3 regions of the Streptomyces sp. NPDC006925 genome follow, and region 3 is predicted to be linked to each of the others. Evidence: riboswitches for the same ligand, from Rfam matches in the RefSeq annotation. Region 3 holds a riboswitch; each other region holds the start of a gene.
The links. A riboswitch is a leader RNA that binds a small molecule or an ion and turns the genes downstream of it on or off. The one in region 3 is predicted to bind cobalamin.
Positions count from the first base shown of each region.

Region 1 (4,805 bases), on a different contig from region 3:
CGGACGGTGCGGAGGACGGAGCGCTGCTCGGCGGTCATGGGGGAACTCCTCGTCTGTGGTGCGCACTGGCCCTGCGGCTGCGCTCTTCGCGGCTTCGGGACCATCCTGCCCCTCCTCGCGGCGCGCCGGGACATGTGCGGGCCCACGGGCCGGAGCGGCCGCGACCTGGCCGCTCCGGCCCGCGGACCGGGATCAGGACGCGCGGTGCGGCAGCTCCGCACGAACCGTTCGTGCGGCGGCGACCAGGTTCTCCAGGGAAGCCCTGGTCTCGGGCCAGCCGCGGGTCTTGAGGCCGCAGTCGGGGTTGACCCACAGCCGCTCGGGCGGGATGGCTTCGAGACCCCTGCGGAGCAGGGCTGTGGCCTCTTCGGCACCGGGCACGCGGGGGGAGTGGATGTCGTAGACGCCGGGGCCGGCTTCGCGGGGGTAGCCGTGTTCGGCCAGCTCGTGGGCGACCTGCATGTGGGAGCGGGCGGCCTCCAGGCTGATGACGTCGGCGTCCAGATCGTCGATCGCCTGCACGATGTCGCCGAACTCGGCGTAGCACATGTGGGTGTGGATCTGGGTGTCGGGCCGTACTCCGGCGGTGGTGAGGCGGAACGCCTCGGTCGCCCAGGCCAGGTAGGCATCGCGGTCGGCGGCGCGCAGCGGAAGGGTCTCGCGCAGTGCGGGTTCGTCGACCTGGATGACCGAGGTGCCGGCCGCCTCCAGGTCGCCCACTTCGTCGCGCAGCGCGAGGGCGACCTGGCGTGCCGTGTCCCCGAGGGGCTGGTCGTCGCGGACGAAGGACCAGGCGAGCATGGTGACCGGGCCGGTCAGCATGCCCTTGACGGGGCGTTCGGTCAGCGACTGGGCGTACTGCGTCCAGCGCACCGTCATCGGCTCGGGGCGGGAGAGGTCGCCGGCCAGGATCGGGGGGCGGACGTAGCGGGTGCCGTAGGACTGCACCCAGCCGTGCTGGGTGGCCAGGTAGCCGGTGAGCTGTTCGGCGAAGTACTGCACCATGTCGTTGCGTTCGGGTTCGCCGTGCACCAGCACGTCGATGCCGGCCTTCTCCTGGAAGGCCAGGACGTCGCGGATCTCGGTCCTGATCCGCTCCTCGTAGGCGTCGGTGTCGATGCGCCCGGCGCGCAGGTCGGCGCGGGCGGTGCGCAGTTCGGTCGTCTGCGGGAAGGAGCCGATGGTGGTGGTCGGCAGCACCGGCAGGCCCAGATGGGCGCGCTGGGCCGAGGTGCGATCGGCGTAGGACGGGGAGCGGCGGGTCTCGGCCTCGGTGACAGCCGCGGCCCGGGCCCGTACCGCCGGGTCGTGGGTGAGTGCGGAGTTGGTGCGGGAGGCCAGGGCGGCGCGGTTTGCGGCCAGTTCGGCGCCGATGGCGTCGGTGCCCTGTGCCAGGCCCTTGGCGAGGGTGGCGATCTCGGCGGTCTTCTGCCGGGCGAAGCTGAGCCAGCGCAGCACCTCGGGGTCGACGTCGCGTTCGGCCTGCACGTCCAGCGGCACGTGCAGCAGCGAGCAGGAGGCCGACACGTCCACCCGGCCGGCGAGACCGAGGAGGGTGCCCAGGGTGGTCAGGGACTTCTCCAGGTCGTTGATCCAGATGTTGCGGCCGTTGACGACGCCGGCCACCAGGCGCTTGCCGGGCAGGCCCCCGGCGGCGGCGAGCGCGTCGAGGTTGGCCGCGGCCGCCTCGGTGAAGTCGACCGCGAGGCCGTCGACCGGCGCCTTCGCCAGCACGGGCAGCGCGTCGCCGAGCCGGTCGAAGTAGGAGGCGACCAGCAGCTTCGGCCGGTCGGTGAGTCCGCCGAGTTCGCGGTAGGCCCGCTCGGCAGCGGCCAGCTCCTGCTGGGTGCGGTCCTGGACCAGCGCGGGCTCGTCCAGCTGGACCCATTCGGCGCCCGCAGCGCGGAGGTCGGCGAGGAGTTCGGCGTAGACCGGCAGGAGCCGCTCCAGCAGGCTCAGCGGCTGGAAGTCCGCGACGGTGCCCGGGGCGGGCTTGGCCAGCAGGAGGTAGGTGACCGGGCCGACGAGTACGGGCCGGGCGGCGAGCCCCAGCGCGAGGGCTTCCTTGAGCTCGGCGGCCTGCTTGGTGGCGTCGGCCGCGAAAACGGTGTCCGGACCGAGCTCGGGGACGAGGTAGTGGTAATTGGTGTCGAACCACTTGGTCATCTCCAGCGGTGCCACGTCCTGGGTGCCGCGGGCCATCGCGAAATAGCCGGCCAGCGTGTCGGCCGCCACGGCGGCGCGGTGCCGTGGCGGGATCGCGCCGACCATGACGCTGGTGTCCAGCATGTGGTCGTAGTAGGAGAAGTCGCCGGTGGGCACTTCGTGGATGCCGGTCTCGGCGAGCTGCCGCCAGTTGGCGGCGCGCAGGTCCTTCGCGGTCCGCCGGAGGCCGGCGGCGGTGACGCGGCCCTTCCAGTAGCCCTCGACGGCCTTCTTCAGTTCCCGGTTCGGGCCCTGGCGCGGGTAGCCGTGGACGGTGGCTCCTGCTGCCGCGGCTGCGGACTTCGCTGTCACGGAGATCTCCTTCGCGAGATGTCTCGTCGGGATCCCGGCGAGCACGAGGAGCGAAGGTGACGGAACACCGGTGGGCGACGGAAGCGCGGCTGCGTCCGTCCACCGGGATTTCTGCGCCGACCCGCCCTCGAGGTCACCGGAATGTCCGCACACACATGGGCGTGTGCGGGCAACGGGCAGGTCTTCGGACTCGCGGGCGCGCCTGCCGGTCTCCCGGCGGGCTCCTACTGGCCGTCGCTTCCCGGACCGTCGGGTCCAGTGCGTGTGACGGCTGTCGTTCCCACTCACCGCTGCGGGGCAGTCCCGGACTTCCACCGGGTTCCCTCTTACGACGTCCCGCCTGGCGGACGGGACGAACCAGCTGCCCCGCCAGCCTAGGCGCAGAGCCCCCCGCCTGGGTAGTGCGCCCCCGCGAGTCCCCGGCCCATCCGCGCCCGGTCCCGGGCGCCGGCACTCCGGAGGTGAGCGTGCCCTCTCCGACTCCGGCGGTGGCTCTGCCCGTGTCGCCCTCATGCGGTTCAGCGGTTCCGCCACGTCCCGGAGGGGTGTTCCTGCGCTGTCGGCCGATGCGGGCCAGGAGGGACCGGCCGTCGGCCCGGGGGACGAACGTCCGCCGGGCCGACGGAGGAACGCGGCGACGGGCGTGGGCGGCGGCCGCGCAGCCGGGCCGGTGCAGACGTCCCCGTCCCACGCGCCGGAAGGCCGCTCGGGAAGACCCGGCGAGGGACGCGCGCGGCGGAGTGCGTCGCCCGCCCGTCTCGTCGCATCGGGACGGGCAGGCGGCAGGTGGCGAACAGAACGACCGCGCCGAGGGCGGCACCGGCCCAGCTCAGCACGGTCACCGCCGCAGTGAGCGGCATGTGCGTGGACATCAGCCCGACGGCGACGGCCGGGGTTCCGGACCCCGCGTAGAAGAGGAGGTACAGCGCGGCCGCGATCCCGGCGCGGTGTCCGGGAGGTGTCCGCGCGTCCACCGCGCGGGCGGCCCCGCCGACGGCCAGCCCGTGTCCGGAGCCGGCGAGCAGGGCGGAGACGAGCGTTGCGGGGAGCGACGCGGCACCGCCGGTGGCCAGGAGCACCAGGCTCACGGTCAGTGCGGCGAGACCGGCGAACCGGGCCGAGCGTGCCGAGCGGCGCGCCCCGGCGCACTGCGTCAGCACCGAGCACACCAGAACTGCCGCCACCACACCTCCCGCCAGGGCCGGGCCCGCTCCGCGCGAGGTACGCGCGAGCAGCGCCGGAAGGAGCGCGAGGTAGATGCCGACGACGGCCCAGGCGAGGAACCCGGCCAGCCCCGCTGCGACGAACAACGGCCGGAGGGCGGAGGGCAGTTGCGGGCGGGCCGGGCGCCACCGTCGGCGGGCTCCCGCGGAGGCCCCCGGATCGGGCTCGGGTATGTTCCGGCGCATCAGGTGCCAGACCCGGGCCAGCAGCGCCAGGTGCAGCAGGTAGGGGGTGACCAGGGGGGCCGGCGCGTACTGGGCGAGTACCCCCGAGACGGCGGGGCCCGCGGCGGTGCCTGCCGCGAAGGCCAGCCCGGCCAGCAAAGGCCCGCCGACACGGGCTGAGGGGTGTTGGTGCCGGGTGATGAGGGCCTGGGCGGCGCCGGTCGCGGCCCCCAGCGCCAGCGCCTGGCTCACGCGTCCGGCGAAGAGCCAGGCGGGGCCGAGGGCGAGGAGGAAGCAGCCGGAGCCGACGGCGGCCAGCAGCACGCTCGACCGCAGCACCGGCCGGGGGCCCACGACATCGGCGGCCGGCCCGCACAGCAGCAGCGTCGGTCCACTCACCAGCGCGAACGTCGCGAAGAGCAGCGTCATGACCAGGTCGTCATAGCCGAAGAGGCGCTGGTAGTCCGGGTAGAGCGGGCCGGGCAGATAGGCGCCCGCGGTCAGCACCACCACGAGGAGTCCGGTGGTCCGCACCGTCCGCCGGTCATCCCGGCCCTCCGGCAGCCGCCGCCCTCGGATGGACTGTACGGCGGGTGGGGAGGCGGGGGCCGGTTCCGAGTGGGCGCTGTTGCCCGGGGAAAGACGCTGATCAGTCACGCAAGCCAGTGTGCAGGCCGGGAAACACAAGGGGAATCAAACGAATTCGCGCCCAATCATGCAAACTCTTTGCATGATTGACTCCCGGCTCCGGATTCTGCAGATGGTCGCCGAGCACGGCACGGTGACCGCCGCCGCCCAGGCCCTGCATTACACGCCCTCAGCGGTCTCCTACCAGCTGCGTCAGCTCGCCGCCGCGGTGGGCGAGGAACTCGTGGTCCAGCAGGGCCGCGGCATCCGCCT
Region 1 is NZ_JBIAGB010000001.1:535,211-540,015, reverse strand. Features, by position in the region: gene ACFYNS_RS02520 (SCO4225 family membrane protein) at 1-38, opposite strand, end outside; gene metE (5-methyltetrahydropteroyltriglutamate--homocysteine S-methyltransferase) at 193-2,517, opposite strand; cobalamin riboswitch at 2,675-2,894, opposite strand; gene ACFYNS_RS02510 (MFS transporter) at 3,036-4,562, opposite strand; gene ACFYNS_RS02505 (LysR family transcriptional regulator) at 4,636-4,805, shown strand, end outside.
Region 1: linked by a shared signal. The riboswitch ahead of metE (5-methyltetrahydropteroyltriglutamate--homocysteine S-methyltransferase) and the one ahead of ACFYNS_RS10890 (ribonucleoside-diphosphate reductase subunit alpha) in region 3 are both predicted to bind cobalamin.

Region 2 (4,805 bases), on a different contig from region 3:
AGATGGGTGGGCCGGTCGGCGAGTGGCGCGATGTCCAGCGCGGTGAGCGCCTCCTGGACGCGCTCGTGTACCTGCGGAGCGGACAGCCCCAGATTGAGCGGTCCGAAGGAGACGTCCTGGGCGACGGACGCGGCGAACAGCTGGTCGTCCGGGTCCTGCACGACGAGCTGTACCGCCGTGCGGAGCCGGGTGAGGCCCTTGCGGTCGTACCGGACCGGGTCGCCCGCCACCGCCAGTTGCCCCGTCCGAGGCCGCAACCCGCCGCTGAGCAGCCGCATCAGGGTGGTCTTGCCGCTGCCGTTGCGGCCCAGGAGGGCGAGGGCGCGGCCCTCGCGCACCTCGAAGTCGAGGGCGCTGAGCACGACCGGGCCGTCCTCGTACGCGAAGGACACGCCCCGCAGGGCGACCAGGGCCGACTCGTTCATGACAGCGGACTCTCCAATCCGAGGGTGGCTGCGGTGACGGCGGCGAGCAGCAGCAGGCTCGCGGCGGTGAAGCGGACGGAGACGCGCGCTTCGGGCACCAGGACGCGCAGGGTGCCCTCGTAGCCCCGTCCGGCGAGACCGGCCTGGAGCCGGGCTGCCCGGTCGAAGGCGCGTACGAAAGCGATCGCGCCGAGCCCGGCTGTGGAACGCCACTGCGCGGCCCGTGTGGTGTGTCCGAGCCGGGCGGCCTGCGCCTCCCGGACGCGGCGCATGGAATCGAGGAGCAGGAAGCCGGTGCGGTACGTCATCAGCGCGACGTCCACCACGGGCGCGGGCACCCCGGCCCGGACCAGACGCGGCAGCAGGTCGGACATCGGGGTGGTGAAGGCGAACAGGAGCACACCGAGCGAGGCCGCGGAGGTGCGCAGCAGCAGCCGGCCCGCGCGGGCGAGGCCGCCGTCGGCCAGGGTGACGAACCCGTCCGGGCCGCCGACCTGGAACAGCAGGGTGACCGCTCCGGTCACGCAGAAGCCCACCGGCACCCGGTACGCCCGCCAGAGTCTGCGGGCGGGCACCCCCGCCGGGCCCAGCAGCACGATGAGAGCCGTCCCGAGCACGAGTGCCGCGCCGGGCCAGGGCGGCAGCGAGATGGCCAGGACGGTCAGCCCCAGCCCGAGCACGGCTTTGTCCACGGGGTGGCGGCGGCGCCAGCGGCTGCTGTGCGCCGCCGCGTCGATGGGCAGCACAGCGGGTCAGGCCCGCCCGGTGGCGGACTCGTCGGCGCCGCTGTCGGTGCGCTCGTCGGCCTGCCGCGCCCGGGCGGCCCGCTGCTCGCCCTGGCGGCGGCCGCGGCGCAGTCCGAAGTAGTAGGCCAGGACGCCCGCGCCGAGGGCGGCCTGCAGCGCGAAGAGCGCCGACTCGATCTCGCCGGAGGGTGGTTCGTACAGCGGCGAGAACCACGGCTCGTAGTCCGGCTCCAGCTCGGTGATGGCCGTCTCGGCCTGCGCGTCGGACCCGGCGAACGGCTCCTCCTTGTCGTCGCCGAGCCCCAGGGCCAGCGGCAGGACGGCGAGTGCCGCCACGAGGACGAGCAGCAGCGCGTTGATCTTGGTGTTGCGCTTCATCGTGCCGCCGCCTCCGTCTCGGTCCGGTTCCGCTTGCCCGACAGGAGCACGCCGAGCCGGGTCAGTTCGCCCTTGCTGGACTGCACCAGCAGGCGCATGACGAGCACCGTGAGGAGTCCCTCGCTGATCGCGAGCGGAATCTGGGTGACCGCGAAGATGGAACCGAACTTGCCCAGTGCGCCGAGGAAGCCGCTGCTCGGGTCGGGGAAGGCGAGCGCGAGCTGCACGCTGGTGACGCAGTAGGTGGACAGGTCGGCGACGAACGCGCCGGCGAACACCCCGACCATCAGCGGCGCGCCGAAGCGCCGCAGCAGCCGGTACGCACCGTACCCGGCCCACGGCCCGACGATCGCCATCGAGAAGACGTTGGCGCCGAGCGTGGTCAGCCCGCCGTGGGCGAGCAGCAGCGCCTGGAACAGCAGGACGATGGTGCCCAGCACGGCCATGATCGGCGGCCGGAACAGGATGGCCCCCAGACCGGTACCGGTGGGGTGGGAACAACTGCCGGTGACCGATGGCAGCTTCAGTGCCGACAGGACGAACGTGAAAGCGCCCGCGGCTCCCAGCAGCAGGGTGCTCTCGGGATGCTCCCTGACCTCACGGGTCAGGGACCGGGCTCCGTGGACGACGAACGGCGCCGCCGCGACGCCCCAGGCGACCGCGTGCGCCGGAGGCAGAAAACCCTCGGCTATGTGCATGGCTCAGCAGACCCTCTCCAGCACCTCGTGGATGGACGACGTGCCTTGGCCGGTCTCCTGGCTCACGGGTACACCGCCCGCACTCCGCCTTCCCGGGTCCGAGGACCCAGTGGCTGCCCGCAAGGGCCGGAGCCGGCATTCCCGATCACAGTGGCGAGGGCCGCACCGGTTTCACACCGGATTTCCCGTTCACCAAGGCGTGGCGACACTAGTCGCACACACGTCAGGTGACAAGCCGGGGGCAGGGAGTGCGAAAGCGGAGGTCACCTCCGCGTCCCGGGTCGCGCACCCCGGCGGACGCGCACCGGCGCGCAATGGTAGGGGCGTGCGCGCGGAGTGCTCTCGCGGTGCCGGCCGCACAGGTGCACGGCGCACCGGATCGGGCCGGCAGGCGGCAACGCGCACCGGGGGCACGGAAGGTGCACGAAACCCGGCGATTCGCCCGGAGAGGTCCCCCTGCGCGGCCCGTCCCCGCGCGGCACCCGCCGAGCCGGAACCCCCGGTTCAGGCGGCTGATGCCTGGGGGCCATCACCCGGCCCGCCCGCGGCGCTACTCATGACCCGGCGGGACGTGCTCCCGAAGGACACCGGGCGAGCCCCACCGCCCGGAACCGGGGCACGTGCCGCTGCGAGAAGTCCGGGTCCGTGCGGGCCCGGCCTCGCCCACCGCCCGACCCGGTCCGCCGGGCCGGGCACGAGCCTGCTGAGGAGACACCACGATGACCACCTCATACACGGCAAGGGAAAGCGCCGCCTACACCGCGGCCGTCGCCGACTCCGCGGCCGAGGTGCGGGCCGCGCAGCGGCTCCGCCACCAGGTGTTCGGCGAGGAGATGGGGGCCGCTGCCGGGTCCCGCTCATCCGGCCTCGACGTGGACGCCTTCGACTCCGCCGCGGACCATCTGATCGTCACGGACACCGCCACGGGTGACGTCGTCGGCACCTACCGCCTCCTGCCGCCGGGCAGGGTCCGGCACTCCTACGCGGACGGCGAGTTCGACCTGGGAGCGCTGGCGGGGATCCGCACGTCGATGATCGAGGCGGGGCGGTCGTGCGTGCATCCCGGCCACCGCTCCGGAGCGGTGATCAATCTGATGTGGTCGGCGCTCGCCCGCTACGTGCTGCTGTCGGGGCACCGCTACCTGGCGGGATGCGCCTCGGTACCGCTGGCGGACGGCGGGCGGAGTGCGGCGCACACGTGGGCGCTGTGCGCGGCACGCCATGCGCCGCCCTCCGGCATGGAGGTCTTCCCACACCGCCCGTGGCGGCCGTCGGCGCCGGTGCGGGTGGCGGAACCGGCCAGGGCCCGCTCCGCGCTGCTCCCGCCGCTGCTGCGCGGGTACCTGCGGCTCGGCGCATGGGTGTGCGGAGCCCCCGCCCACGACCCGGAGTTCGGCGTCGCCGACTTCTTCGTGGTGCTCGACATGGAGCAGTTGAACGACCGCTACCACCGCTACTTCCTCGGGGAGCCGAGATGAGCTGCTGGACCGTGGCCTCACCCTGCACCGTGCGGTGCGCAGCCCACCGGGTACCACCGGTGGCCGCCGCCGTACGGGCGCGCCGGTACGCGGCACTGGCCGGCGCGCTGCTCCGGGGGCTGGCGAGCGGTCCGCGCCTCGCCTGCGGGGAGGTGCTGCGCACCCAGGCGCGGGGGGTGATCCGGGCGCTCGGTGCCACGCTGGAGGCCCCGGCGTCCCTCTCCGGCCGGCGCCGGCGTCCGGGCGAGACGGGCTCGCTGATCGTCTCCGACCACATCTCCTGGCTCGACGCGCTCGCGCTGCTGGCCGTCGAACCGGCGACCGCGCTCGCCAAACGGGAGGTGGCGCAGTGGCCGCTGTTCGGTCCCCTGGCGCAACGCGCGGGGGTGCAGTTCATCGACCGGGACCGGATCCGTACGCTGCCCGACACGGTGGCGCAGGTGGCGGCCGTGCTGCGCGGGGGCCGTTCGGTGCTGGTCTTTCCGCAGGGCACCACGTGGTGCACCGAGTCGGGCAGCGGATTCCGCCGCGCCCTCTTCCAGGCCGCGGTCGACGCCGAAGCTCCGGTGCGGCCTGTGACGGTCAGCTACCGGCAGGGCGGCGAACCCAGCACGGTGGCGGCCTTCCTCGGCGACGACACGTTCACCGCTTCGCTGCACCGGGTGATCGGTGCCCGGGACCTGGCCGTACGCGTCACGCCGCATCCCGCGCTGCACCCCGCGCGGGACCGCCGTGCCCTGGCGGCGGCCGCGCACGCGGCGATCCGCGGCACGGGCGCGCCCGCTCATCCGTGAACCCCAGGGCCGGCGGGCTCTGTTCGGCACGCCGCGGAAGCGGCCCGTGCGGCTCCGCGGGGTCCGGGCGGCGGTCCGCGGCAGGCGCCGCCCGCGCGGGATGACCGAGGCGATCGGCTCACACGTCGGCGGGTGCCGCTGGGGCGGTCCGCCCCGGGACGCCCAGGCGGGCGCGGACCGCGGCCGCGGCGCGCTGCGCCGACTCCAGGGCGCCCTGGATCGAACTGGTGGCACGGTGGTCCCCGCACACGAAGACACCGGCCACCTCGACGGGCCGCCGGAAGGG
Region 2 is NZ_JBIAGB010000001.1:139,311-144,115, forward strand. Features, by position in the region: gene ACFYNS_RS00660 (ATP-binding cassette domain-containing protein) at 1-425, opposite strand, end outside; gene cbiQ (cobalt ECF transporter T component CbiQ) at 422-1,171, opposite strand; gene ACFYNS_RS00670 (energy-coupling factor ABC transporter substrate-binding protein) at 1,178-1,549, opposite strand; gene ACFYNS_RS00675 (energy-coupling factor ABC transporter permease) at 1,546-2,247, opposite strand; cobalamin riboswitch at 2,277-2,459, opposite strand; gene ACFYNS_RS00680 (GNAT family N-acyltransferase) at 2,967-3,725, shown strand; gene ACFYNS_RS00685 (lysophospholipid acyltransferase family protein) at 3,722-4,519, shown strand; gene ACFYNS_RS00690 (NAD(P)/FAD-dependent oxidoreductase) at 4,638-4,805, opposite strand, start outside.
Region 2: linked by a shared signal. The riboswitch ahead of ACFYNS_RS00675 (energy-coupling factor ABC transporter permease) and the one ahead of ACFYNS_RS10890 (ribonucleoside-diphosphate reductase subunit alpha) in region 3 are both predicted to bind cobalamin.

Region 3 (4,805 bases):
AGCAGCGTCAGATAGAACTGGACGTGCACGGCCTCCTCGAACAGCTGCCGGGACAGATACAGCCGCGCCTCGGGCGAGTTGATGTGCTTGTAGAGCGTCAGCACCAGGTTGTTGGCCACGATCGAGTCCCCGGTGGCGAAGAACGCCACCAGCCGGCTGATCATGTGCTGTTCGCCGGGGGTGAGCTTGGCCAGGTCGGCGACGTCGGAGTGGAGGTCGACCTCCTCCACGGTCCAGGTGTTCTTGATCGCGTCGCGGTAGCGCTCGTAGAAGTGCGGGTAGCGCATCGGGCGCAGCGTCAGTTCGAAGCCCGGGTCGAGCAGGTTCTTGGCGGCTGTCGGGTCGCTCGTCGTCATTACTGGCATGCCTCGCAGGACTCGGGGTTTTCCAGGGAGCAGGCGAGGGCCTCGTCGGCCGTCGCGGGAGCGGGGGTGGGGGTGGGCGCGTGCACCGAAGCGGTGGCCCCGGCCGCCTGCGCGATCCGGGTCGCGGGGCGCGAGCGCAGGTAGTACGTGGTCTTGATGCCGCGTTTCCAGGCGTAGGCGTACATCGAGCTGAGCTTCCCGATGGTGGGCGAGGACAGGAAGAGGTTCAGCGACTGGCTCTGGTCCAGATACGGGGTGCGGGCCGCGGCCATGTCGATCAGCGCCCGCTGCGGGGTCTCCCAGGCCGTCCGGTAGAGCGCGCGGACCTGCGCGGGTACCCACTCCAGCTCCTGCACCGAGCCGTTGGCCTCGCGCAGCGCCTCGCGGGCGCGCGTGTCCCACAGCCCCAGCCGCTTCAACTCCGCGACCAGATAGGTGTTCACCTGGAGGAACTCGCCGCTGAGCGTCTCGCGCTTGAACAGGTTGGAGACCTGCGGCTCGATGCACTCGTACACCCCCGCGATGGAGGCGATGGTCGCCGTCGGCGCGATCGCCAGCAGCAGTGAGTTGCGCATCCCGGTCCGGGCGATCCGCCGCCGCAGCGCCTCCCACCGCTGCGGCCAGGCCCGTTCCCCGGCCGTCGCCGGATAGTGGTCGGGGTGCAGTACGCCGCGCGCCGTGCGGGTCGCCTCCCACGCGGGCAGCGGCCCGTGCCGCTCGGCCAGCTCGGCGGAGGTCTCGTAGGCGGCCAGCATGATGCGCTCGGCGATCCGGGTGGACAGCTCGCGGGCCTGTGGGGAGTCGAAGGGCAGCCCGAGCCGGAAGAAGACGTCCTGCAGGCCCATCACTCCCAGGCCCACCGGCCGCCAGCGGGAGTTGGAAGCGGCGGCCTGAGCGGTCGGATAGAAGTTGATGTCCACCACGCGGTCCAGGAATGTCACAGCTGTGCGGACCGTGGCGTCCAGCCGCTCCCAGTCCATCCGGTCCGTCAGCGGGCCGCCGTCGTCCTCGCTCAGGTGCGCGGCCAGGTTCACCGAGCCCAGGTTGCAGACGGCGGTCTCCCCGTCGTCGGTGACCTCCAGGATCTCCGTGCACAGGTTCGAGGAGTGCACGATGTTGCCGGGTTCCGCGGTCTGGTTGGAGGTGCGGTTCGCGGCGTCCTTGAACGTCATCCAGCCGTTTCCGGTCTGTGCGAGGGTGCGCATCATCGCGCCGTACAGCTGCCGCGCGGGCAGCCGTTTGACCGCGCGCCCCTCGGCCTCGGCGCGGCGGTAGGCGGCGTCGAACTCCTCGCCCCACAGGTCCACCAGTTCCGGTGTCTCGGACGGGGAGAAGAGCGACCACTGCTCGTCCGCCTCGACCCGGCGCATGAACTCGTCCGGGATCCAGTGCGCCAGGTTGAGGTTGTGGGTGCGGCGCGCGTCCTCCCCGGTGTTGTCCCGCAGCTCCAGGAACTCCTCCAGGTCCGCGTGCCAGGTCTCCAGGTAGACGCAGGCCGCCCCCTTGCGGCGGCCGCCCTGGTTGACCGCGGCCACGGACGCGTCCAGCGTGCGCAGGAACGGCACGATGCCGTTCGAGTGGCCGTTGGTCCCCCGGATCAGCGCTCCGCGGGAGCGGATCCTGGAATACGACAGGCCGATGCCGCCCGCGTGCTTGGACAGCCGCGCGACCTGCTGGTAGCGCTCGTAGATCGAGTCCAGCTCGTCCTGGGGGGAGTCGAGCAGATAGCACGAGGACATCTGCGGGTGGCGGGTGCCGGAGTTGAAGAGTGTGGGGGAGGAGGGCAGGTAGGCGAGGGAGCTGGTGAGCCGGTAGAAGTCGGCCACCTCCGTGAGGGCCTGCGGCGACTCGTCAACGGCCAGTCCGCAGGCCACCCGGAGCAGGAAGTGCTGCGGCGTCTCGACCGGGCGCCGGGTGAGGGGGTGCCGGAGCAGATAGCGGGAGTGGACCGTCCGCAGCCCGAAGTACCCGAACCGGTCGTCGGCGCCGTCCTCGACGGCCTCCCGCGCCAGCGCGTCCAGCCGGTCGGCGTGCCGGCGGACGAACGCGTGCGTGCCGTCCGCGATCAGCCCCTCGGCGTGGCCCAGCGCCACCGCGTCGGAGAACGAGACGACGCCTTCCACGGCCGCCTCGTCCCGGATCGCGCGGGTCAGCAGCCGCGCCGCCAGCCGGGAGTACGCGGGGTCCTCGCTGATGCGGCTGGCCGCGGACTCGATGGCCAGGGTGCGCAGTTCCACCGCGTCCGCGCCCGGTTGCCTGCCGCGCAGCGCCGCGGCCAGTACCGGTGCCGGGTCCGCGTCCGGGAGGTCGGCGGTGAGCGCGGCGAGGGTCGCGCGCAATGCGGCGGCCGAAGGGTCCTCGCCGGCCTCGTCCCCCGTGGCGGTGCCGGGGGTGGCGGGTGCCGGAAGGGTGGGGGCGGTGGTGACGGTCACGCGGTGCTCTCCCTCGCTGCTCACTGGCCGTGGGCAGCGGCACGGAGGGAGAGGCGCGCGCCCGGCCGCCCCGCTCTGGCACCGAGCCCGGTTCCGGGCCCGGAACCCTGTTCAGGGCACGGCGCGCTCCGCCCACCGGTCCAACCCACGAGACCTGGACGTTCATCAGGCCGCCGCCGGCAGGTACTCGGACTCGCGGGCGGGCTCGCGCCGGCCCCTCACCGTTGCGGGACAGTTCCGGATTCGCACCGGATTCCCCTGCGTCGAGGGCGACAGCCGTGAGACACCATACATCTTGTGCTCGACCTAAGCAGGCACCCCATATCTTGTGCCGTCCTGGGTCGTGTCGGGAACCGGTGCCGGCCCCCTGCGGCGCCCCTGGCGCGGCGCGGGGTGCGGGCACGGAGACCGGTCACCCGGGCCGGGCGCGGCGCGTGGCCCGGGCGGGGAAGCGTTCACAGGCGCAGCGCGTAGGCCCACAGGGTGACGCCCGGGACCGGACTCCAGTCCCGATCGGGGTCCCGGCGGAACCCGAGGCGCCGGTAGAGGCGGTGGGCGGCGTGCATGGTCGGCTGGGTCGAGAGCACCAGCCCCGAAAGCCCCAGCGCGCGGGCCCGCTCCGAGCAGGCTGTCACCAGCGCCTCCCCGACCCCGCGTCCGCGTGCCGACTCGCGCACGCCGAGCATCCGGAACTCGCCCTCGCCCTCGCGCGCCCGCTCCGCGAAGGGCCCGCCGCGGCCGACGAAGGTGACGGTGCCCAGCAGTTCGCCCTGGTGCCCCTCGGCCACGAGCAGTTCCGCGTGGTCGGCGCGGCCCGCCGCGTCCCGCAGGGTCTCCAGATACGGGTCCGCCTCGCCGAGGTCCAGCAGCCCGCCGCTCAGGTAGGCCCGGGCGACCAACTCACCGAGCTCCGGGTACTCCTCGGGCCTGGCCGTTCTCACGGTGATGTCCATGCCGGTCATCATCCGCCACACCACCGACACCGCGGCCCGCCGCCGGCTGCCGCAAGGCGTAGCCGGGGTGGCCGGCGGCGCCGCTCGACCGCACCCGGCGGGCGCGTGCTCAGCAGCAGCGGAAGCCCTCGCGCGGGTCGCCCTCGCGGGCGTCGGTGCGGCGCCGCTCGAACTCCTTCCTGCTGGGGACCTCCGCGTCCGGGCCCTGGTGCCGGCGCACATGGGCCACATACCGGTCGTAGGCGCTCTCGTCGGTCAGCTCGCGCAGGTACCAGCGCACCCAGCGTCCGGCCCGCAGCACCGGGCGCACCATCCGGTCGGCGGCGGCCGCGCTCACCGGGAGCCCCCGCCGTCTCCGCCGCCGGACGGCCCGGCGGCGGCCGCCTCGGCCAGCTCGGCCTTCTCCTCCTTGGTGGCGATCAGCCCGGCGGGCGCCGTCAGCGTCGACTCCCGGTACGGCGCCTCGTGCATCCTCGTGCCCTCCGGGTCGCGCACCGCGCGCACGCAGGTCCGGGCCGCGTCGGCGAGGACGACGATGACCAGCAGCGCGAAGAGCGCCGAGAGGACCCCGTCCACGGTCGAGTTGGTGACCACCGTGTGCATGTCGTCCATGCTCTTGGCGGGGGCGATGACCTTCCCCTGGTCGATGGCCTCCTGGTAGTCGGCGCGCTGCTGGAAGAAGCCGATCTTCGGGTCGGTGGAGAAGACCTTCTGCCAGCTGGCCGTCAGTGTGACGACGGCGTCCCACACCAGCGGTACGGCGGTGACCCACGCCCACTTCAGCCGGCCGGACTTGACCAGCAGCGTGGTGCAGACCGCGAGGGCCACAGCGGCCAGGAGCTGGTTGGCGATGCCGAAGAGCGGGAAGAGCTGGTTGATCCCGCCGAGCGGCTCGTGGACGCCCACCCACAGGAAGTAGCCCCACAGCGCCACGATGACGCCGCTGGACAGCAGCAGGCCCGGCCACCAGCTCACCCGGCGGAAGGGCTTGTAGACGTTGCCGAGCATGTCCTGGAGCATGAACCGGCCCACCCGGGTGCCGGCGTCCAGGGCGG
Region 3 is NZ_JBIAGB010000006.1:34,343-39,147, reverse strand. Features, by position in the region: gene ACFYNS_RS10895 (ribonucleotide-diphosphate reductase subunit beta) at 1-356, opposite strand, end outside; gene ACFYNS_RS10890 (ribonucleoside-diphosphate reductase subunit alpha) at 356-2,797, opposite strand; cobalamin riboswitch at 2,958-3,093, opposite strand; gene ACFYNS_RS10885 (GNAT family N-acetyltransferase) at 3,253-3,750, opposite strand; gene ACFYNS_RS10880 (YbdD/YjiX family protein) at 3,860-4,063, opposite strand; gene ACFYNS_RS10875 (carbon starvation CstA family protein) at 4,084-4,805, opposite strand, start outside.